Candidatus Pseudothioglobus singularis PS1: one gene and its partner. Each later gene encodes a partner of the first gene's protein in a complex. Links are inferred from orthologs where the notes say so. Each region holds a gene or a part of one and is shown in the gene's direction. Other genes may lie near its edges.

Evidence for each region. The genes of interacting proteins can lie anywhere in the genome.
Region 2: the proteins of W908_RS03495 (region 1) and eno are in contact, whole or in part, in a solved structure (PDB 2FYM), measured with the Escherichia coli proteins. The link is inferred for Candidatus Pseudothioglobus singularis PS1 from one-to-one orthologs.

Annotation. Positions count from the first base shown.
Region 1 is NZ_CP006911.1:678,056-682,924, reverse strand. What follows is about bases 1,617-4,571. They hold W908_RS03495 (Rne/Rng family ribonuclease), read left to right. Parts: upstream 1,617-1,972; coding sequence 1,973-4,171; downstream 4,172-4,571. Other genes in these bases: aroE (shikimate dehydrogenase), read left to right, coding at 4,178-4,571; W908_RS03500 (pteridine reductase), read left to right, coding at 1,617-1,712. Also shown: W908_RS03505 (class I SAM-dependent methyltransferase), read right to left, coding at 1-918; more of W908_RS03500, read left to right, coding at 993-1,616; more of aroE, read left to right, coding at 4,572-4,869. UniProt on the Escherichia coli protein: Endoribonuclease that plays a central role in RNA processing and decay. Required for the maturation of 5S and 16S rRNAs and the majority of tRNAs. Also involved in the degradation of most mRNAs.
Region 2 is NZ_CP006911.1:1,214,126-1,217,390, forward strand. The notes cover bases 288-3,265. They hold eno (phosphopyruvate hydratase), read left to right. Parts: upstream 288-1,125; coding sequence 1,126-2,406; downstream 2,407-3,265. Other genes in these bases: dnaJ (molecular chaperone DnaJ), read left to right, coding at 288-1,052; W908_RS06175 (HlyC/CorC family transporter), read left to right, coding at 2,486-3,265. Also shown: more of dnaJ, read left to right, coding at 1-287. UniProt on the Escherichia coli protein: Catalyzes the reversible conversion of 2-phosphoglycerate (2-PG) into phosphoenolpyruvate (PEP). It is essential for the degradation of carbohydrates via glycolysis.

The DNA of each region.
Region 1 (4,869 bases):
CTCAATACCCATTGAAATTAAAAACATGGACTGAGTCGAATATCCACCGACCTTAAAGCCAGAATCAATCGAGCTTTTATAAATATCTGTAAAGTTAACTGAAGCTGTTATGTCTTGATCCCCTATTTGAATAAAGGGATTATTGTTTGATTTGTGTCTATAAAAACACTTCAGGGTGCCATCAGTTCGCTGGGGATGTAAATATTCAGATTGACTCATCCCATAATCAATTAATAGAACAACGCCTTCGCTCATAAGATCATATAGAGATTTAATCCAGCCATCGGATTGAAGACTTACTTCAGTGGTGTAACCCTCAGGCAAATTACCTCCATAGGTAGTTTCAGATTTTAAGTAAGGCTGCTCAAACCTTTTCCATTGAAAGCAATTATCAATATAGTCAACTCCCAATTCATAAAACTGATTGTTTGAAAGTGTGATTCTTTTGACAGGAAACGCATCTAGAACCTCATTAGCAACCACCACTCCCTTAAAGTTACTGGGAAGCTCAGTTAACCATTCAACACGATTATAAATTTCAGGTAAAGCCTTTTTAAGAGTCTTTTGCTGTGTTTTTTTAAGTTGGGCACTTAATTCAATAATAAAGTATTTTTCAGGAAGTGAGTTTTGCCTTCCCAATTCAAATAGAATTTGGGCGGCAAGTATTCCACTTCCAGCACCAAACTCTAGAATATTACCATTATTTAAGACCTGTTTACATTGCCTGGCGAGACAAAAGCCAAAAAGATCGGACGTTTCTGGCGCTGTAATGAAGTCACCTTTATGGCCAAATATCGTTTTATTTGATCGATAATAGCCAAACTGATGATGATACAAAGCAAGATTCATAAAAACATCAAAACCAATTGGATTGTTATTGTCCTTAATGGTTTTAGATATAATATCTTCGAGGCTCATATGTGGAAATATTTTATACTGTGATCGCTAGATAAATTTTATAAAACAACAAATACATTTTTTAAGAGAATTCAATGAAAACAGCATTAATTACCGGCGGTGCAGCAAGAATTGGCGCTCAGATTGTCAAAACCCTTCATCACAATCAATTTAACATTATTATTCACTGCAATCAATCAAAAGATAAAGCTCAGTTGCTATGTGATGAACTTAACTCAATTCGGGCTAATTCTGTAGAGATTGTCTTAGGGAATTTAAACAATATAGATGAACTCGACTCTTTAGTTAGCTCAATTAAGTCAATCGATTTATTAGTCAATAATGCTTCTGTTTTTTATCCAAAATCAGTCGAGGATAGTGAAATGAAAGATTGGGATGATGTGATAAATATCAATCTAAAAGCACCTTTTTTCTTATCCAAGGGACTAAGTAAAACACTATCCAAAAATGATGGCTCAATTATTAATATTATTGATATTCATTCTGAAAGGCCATTAAAAAAACATGCTATTTACAACATCTCCAAGGCAGGCTTAAAAATGCTGACTCAAACCTTGGCCAAAGAGCTTGCTCCCAGAATTAGAGTGAATGGTGTTTCCCCGGGTTCAATTCTTTGGCCTCAGGACAGTGCTGAGATCTCTGAAGATGATAAAAACCTTATGCTTGAAAGAATAGCACTTCATAGGCAAGGCTCTCCTCAGGATATTGCAGACACAGTATTATTTTTAGCAAACTCAAACTATATTACGGGGCAAATAATCAATATTGATGGGGGTCGCACCCTAAACCAGTAAATAGGATGTGTAGGTCAATATGTGGTATAATTATATTGTCAAACATTTTTTTGACCAACAAGAATTTTTTTATAATATTTCAAAAAATTAATAAAATCGAGATATTGTAACGAACTATTTTTTTATGGGCTTATTGATGCCACATACATAACTTATTTAGCAATTGATGAATCTTTTTAATCAAACCTTAATTCCTATTCAATACATAAGTATTGGGGATATGTACGCACTCAATAGTCCAGATATAACAGGACTTCATAATGAATCACATTCTCATAAATGCTACCCACAAGGAAGAGATCCGGGTTGCAATCGTCAGGAACCAAAAGCTTACTGACCTTAATATAGAAACAAGCCTTAACAGGAAAACTAAAGGCAATATCTACAAAGCCAAAATTTCACGCGTAGAGCAATCCTTAGAGGCTGCTTTCGTTGACTATGGTAAAGACAAGCATGGCTTTCTCCCCTTCAAAGAGGTGTCTCCTTTTTTTGCTGAAGGCATTAAACCAAAGGGTGACAAACTCACCATAAGTGATGTCCTTAAAGAAGGACAGGAAATTATCGTCCAGGTTGAAAAAGAAGAGCGAGGTAATAAAGGTGCTGCCCTTAGTACCTTCATCAACTTGGCGGGTGCTTATATGATTTTGACGCCAAATAACCCAAAAAGCTCAGGCATCTCAAGGCAAATTAATGCCTCAGATCGCCAAGACTTAAAAAATTTACTACCGAGCCTTAATGTCCCAAAACATTCTGGATTGATTATCAGAACTGAAGGCGCCGGAAGAGGGGTGAGTGAACTTCAGTGGGAAGTTGACCATTTAACTCAGCTCTGGAAATCTATTAAAACAGAAACTAAAAATCAGGATGGTCCTTTTTTAATCTATCAAGAGAGTGATATTACAATTAGAGCTCTTCGTGACTATTTGAGAGAAGATACTGATAGTGTCATTATTGATGACTTAGAAACCTACCAAAAAGCGCGTGACTTTACAAATTTTGTAATGCCTCACTATCTTGATAAAATAAAGTTCTTCGATGTAACTGACCACTCACTTTTTGCTCACATGAGCGTGGAGTCACAAGTTAAAAATGTCTTTAACAGGGAAGTCGCTTTAAGGTCAGGTGCAACTATTGTTTTTGATGCAACAGAGGCACTTACAGCAATTGATATTAACTCTGCAAGGGCAACTAAAGGCACTAGCATTGAAGACACTGCTTACAAGGCTAACCTAGATGCTGCCGAGGAAATCGCATTACAGCTTCAATTAAGGGATATTGGTGGCCTTGTAGTTATTGACTTTATTGATATGGCATCTGAGTCTCATAGAACAGCTATCGAAAAGTTAATGGAAAAAGCAACAGCGAATGATAGGGCTCGCGTTCAGATTGGAAACATTTCAAGATTTGGTTTACTTGAATTATCGCGTCAAAGACTCATGAACTCGGTTGCAGAATCAACTGGGAAAACCTGTTCAGTATGTAACGGAAGTGGAACCAACCCAACCATACCATCATTGTCATTAAGAATTATTCGCCAACTTGAAGACAATCTTAACTCGAACAAAAATGGTGGCGATATAACAATCCAGTCAAGCGTCGAAGTCATTACCTACTTATTAAATGAAAAGCGGCATAACATCATTGAAATGGAAGAGAAGCATGGCATTAAAATTACGCTACTTCCAAATCAATATATGCACTTTCCTCACTATACAGTGAACAAGCAGAAGGGAGATAAAAGATCGCACCATAAGAGCTTCCAAGGCGTATCCAAGCCTCAGGAAAATCCCAATGTGATTAATTATGTCGATAAACCTGATATTCCAGCAATATCAACTAATCAGCCATCAACGAAAATGCCTGAAAAGAAAGTCTCATTTATGAGCAAGCTCACTGAAATATTCTCTTCAGATAAAAAACCTGCTCCTAAATCTAAAAATACAAGAGCTCCAAGTCGAAATAGAAGTAGAAATCAGAATAGGAACCAGAATAGGAACCAGAATAGGAGCCAGAATAAGAGTTCACAGGAAAATCAGAACAACACCCAAAATCCAAAACCTACTGCTAATGAATCAAAGGATGAGGGTCAAAAAAATAAAAATAATAAAAATAATCAAAATAGAAACAGAAATAGAAATAGAAATCAGAAAAATACTACAAATTCTAACCAAAAGCCAAGTGATACAGTAAACAGACCTGTTGAGGTCGCTACGAAGCCTGTTGAGGTTGCTACGAAGCCTGTTGAGGTTGCTACGAAGCCTGTTGAGGTTGCTACGAAGCCTGTTGAGGTCACCACTAAAACAGACAAGAGTAAAGATCCTAAGACTCCAAAGAAAACAACTCGTAAACCAGCAAAAAAGGTAGCTTCTAAAGCCAAACCTAAAAATGCAGATATTGCTGTAAAGTCATTAGAGAATAATAAGAATTCAACAATAAAACCAGACGAAGAACCTTCATAAGATTTTATGCGTAAATTTGGTGTCATTGGAAACCCTGTAGATCATAGCTTATCACCTATGATTCATCATGAATTTGCAAAAGAATTTGATATTGAACTGTCTTATGAAAAAATTCTATCGCCAGTTGATGCGTTCAATTTGACAGCAGAAAAATTTATGAGTTCTGGCAGCTCTGGATTCAATATTACGCTTCCTTTTAAAATTAATGCCTATAACTTTGCAGATGACTTAACTGATGAAGCAAAAGCTGCAGGGGCGGTAAATACCATTAAGATCGATAACAACATCATTTTTGGGGAAAATACTGATGGCAAGGGTCTTGTTAATGATCTTGAAAGAAATTTAGAACAAACCCTTCGAGATAAAGAAATTTTAATTATTGGAGCTGGTGGTGCAACTCGGGGCATTCTCAAACCAATACTAGATAAAAATCCTGAGAAAATTTTATTAGCTAATCGAACTAAAGAAAAATCATTGAGATTGGCAAATGAATTTTCTGAGTATGGAAAGGTTTGTGGATTTGGTATTGATCAAATTAAATCCAAGCCTGTTAATATAGTTATTAATGCAACAAGTTCTTCCATAGATGGAACTATGCTTAATTTACCAAAAGGTCTTTGTGAGGGTGCTTTGTGCTATGACTTAATGTATGGATCTGAGACGCCTTTCATGAAATGGGCTTTAAAAGATTCAGCTCT
Region 2 (3,265 bases), 540 kb from region 1 along the record:
AAGCCAAAATAAAAAAAGCCTATAAGCGCCTTGCTATGAAATATCATCCAGATCGTAATGCGGATGACAAGGTTGGTGCAGAAAAAAAATTTAAGGAAGTCCGTAAAGCTTATGACGTTATCTCAAATCCGCAAAAAAGATCAGCCTATGATCAATTTGGGCATGCAGGTGTAGAACAAGGTGGACAAGGCTTTGGTGGTGGTAACCCATTCGGTGGTGCTGGAGGTTTTGGTGACATTTTTGGAGATATTTTTGGTGGTGGCAATTCAAAACCAGACAACAGAGGCTCAGACCTTCGATATGATTTAGAAATTGATTTAAAACAAGCTGCTGATGGCGATACAGTCAAAATAAGAGTCCCAAAAAATGATACCTGTGATACATGCTCTGGAAGCGGCGCAAAACCTGGAACTTCTGTTAAAACTTGTGGAAATTGTCGTGGAACAGGTCAAACGACTATGCAACAAGGTTTTTTCGCTGTCCAGCGTCCTTGCAATCAATGTAATGGGTCTGGTGAAAAAATTGAATCTCCTTGTGGAACCTGTCGTGGTCAGGGCGTTGTTAGGAATCAAAAAACTCTGTCTGTAAAAATTCCAGCAGGTGTAGACACTGGTAATCGAATAAGACTCAGTGGTGAGGGTGAGGCTGGCTTGCGTGGTGGCCCTCATGGAGATCTATATGTTCAAATTCATATCAAAGAGCATGCTATATTTGAGCGTGATGGGAATGATTTGTATTGCGAAGTTCCAATTGATTTTGCAACCTCAGCACTTGGTGGGTCAATTGAAGTGCCTACACTCAAAGGCAAGCTAAAAATTAACGTTCCAGCAGGCACACAAACCTCTAAACTTTTTAGGTTGAGAGGTAAAGGCATGCCAGCAATGAGGCATAGTGGTTCTGGTGATTTACTGTGCCAAGTCAAAGTTGAAACTCCTGTCAATTTAAACTCCAAACAAAAGAAGTTATTAAAAGACTTTTCAAACTCTTGTGAGGCCAAGCATCACCCTGAGTCTGACTCATTTTTTGGTAAAATGAAATCATTCTTTGATTAACTCTGAAACAATTTGTAACAAAGAATCAATTGTCCAACTATAAAATTTCTTTTTTTAACTTACAAATCTCAAGATGAAGATTCAAAAAATTAATGCGCGTGAAGTATTAGATTCAAGAGGAAATCCTACTGTTGAAGCTGATGTAACCTTAACTAATGGCATTGTTGGTCGAGCCATCGTCCCTTCAGGAGCTTCAACAGGCCAAAGAGAGGCTTTAGAGCTTAGAGATGGTGACAAAAATCGCTACCTTGGTAAAGGCGTTCTTAAAGCAGTTAAATTTATAAATACCGAGATAAATTCTGCTCTTCAAGATTTAGAAGTATCAAACCAAAAAATGATTGATCAGACAATGATTGATTTAGATGGCACAGAAACAAAATCCAGACTTGGTGCAAACTCAATACTAGCAGTATCTCTTGCGTGCGCCAAGGCAAATGCTAAATCCCAAAACCAATCTTTATTTCGTTCATTTAATTTTTCAAATTCTTTTCAATTACCTGTTCCAATGATGAACATTATTAATGGAGGTGAACATGCCAATAATAGTGTTGATATTCAAGAATTTATGATTATTCCGGCAGGTGCTCCCAGCTTCAAAGAGGCGCTTCGGTATGGCACTGAAATTTTTCATCATTTAAAAGCTGTCCTTGATAAAAAAGGGCTTAATACTGCTGTGGGTGATGAAGGCGGCTTTGCACCTGATTTGAAATCTAATGAAGAAGCGCTAGAGGTCATTATTAAGGCAATTAAAAGTGCTGGATATACTCCTGGAAAAGATATTTTTATTGGCATTGATGCAGCAAGCTCTGAGTTTTATAAAGATGGAACTTACAATTTAAAATCAGAAGGTTTAAAGTTAACAAATAGTGAGTTTGTTGATTATCTTGTATCATGGGTCAAAAAATACCCAATTATCTCAATTGAAGACGGTATGGATGAAAATGACTGGGAGGGCTGGGAAATGCTTACTCATAGATTGGCAAATTCTGTTCAACTGGTTGGTGATGATCTTTTTGTAACTAATAGTGAGATTCTTGCAAAAGGAATTGATAATAATATCGCAAACTCAATACTTATTAAAGTAAATCAAATTGGTACGCTTACTGAAACGTTTGACGCGATGAAGATGGCGCTTGAGGCAAATTACACGTGTGTGATGTCGCACAGAAGTGGTGAAACTGAAGATACAACAATCGCTGATCTGGCAGTTGCGACAAGTTGTGGTCAGATTAAAACAGGATCCTTGTCTCGCTCTGACAGATTAGCGAAATATAATCGCCTTCTCAGGATTGAAGAGGAATTAGGAAGCATGGCGGTCTATCCTGGCCTTAATGCTTTTGATAATTTACGATAGTAGGCATACCTGCTTGTTTTAGTCCATTAAGTTGATTTAAGGTTAAAATATAACCTCATTGACTATTTTGGGTGACTGATTGGAATCACTGTCGACTTTTTGGCTAAGTTTTATACTTTTTATTCTTATTATTGCTTCGGCATTCTTTTCCGCATCAGAAACTTCGATGATGGCGCTCAATCGCTATCGACTCAAAGCTCTAAGTGCAAAGAATAATGCTCAAGCCAAAAGAGTAGAGAAACTTCTAAACAAAATTGATTACTTGATTGGAGGTATTTTACTTGGCAATAACTTTGTCAACATACTTGCAGCAAGTATTGCAACTCTTCTCTCTTTAAAATTATTTGGAGAGGGCTCAGTCATCGTTGCCTCATTAGTTCTGACTTTGGTCATTCTAGTATTTGCAGAAAATACGCCAAAGACTTTTGCAGCCAAAAATCCTGAAAAAATTGCATTACCTGCGTCTTGGATATTAGAGATACTGATAAAAATTTTCAAGCCTCTAATCTATCTAATATCGATCATCTCTAAATTTATTTTAAAGCTACTTGGACTTAAAAATGTTAGTAAAGATATTTTAAATTCTGAAGAGCTCAGAATGGCTGTCAAAGATTCAAAATCGCAAATGTCAAAGAATTATCAGAGCATGTTGCTCAATATTATTGATCTTGAAAAAGTTAAAGTTGAGGATATTATGATTCCGCACCATGAGTTAGTTAGTGCCGATGCCAATGATGATGAAGAATTATTTGAGCAATTTAAACGAATTCAACACAACCGTCTACTTCTTTTTGAAGGATCAGAAAACAATATTATTGGAACAATACATATGAGAGATATACTCAATATCTATGCCAAA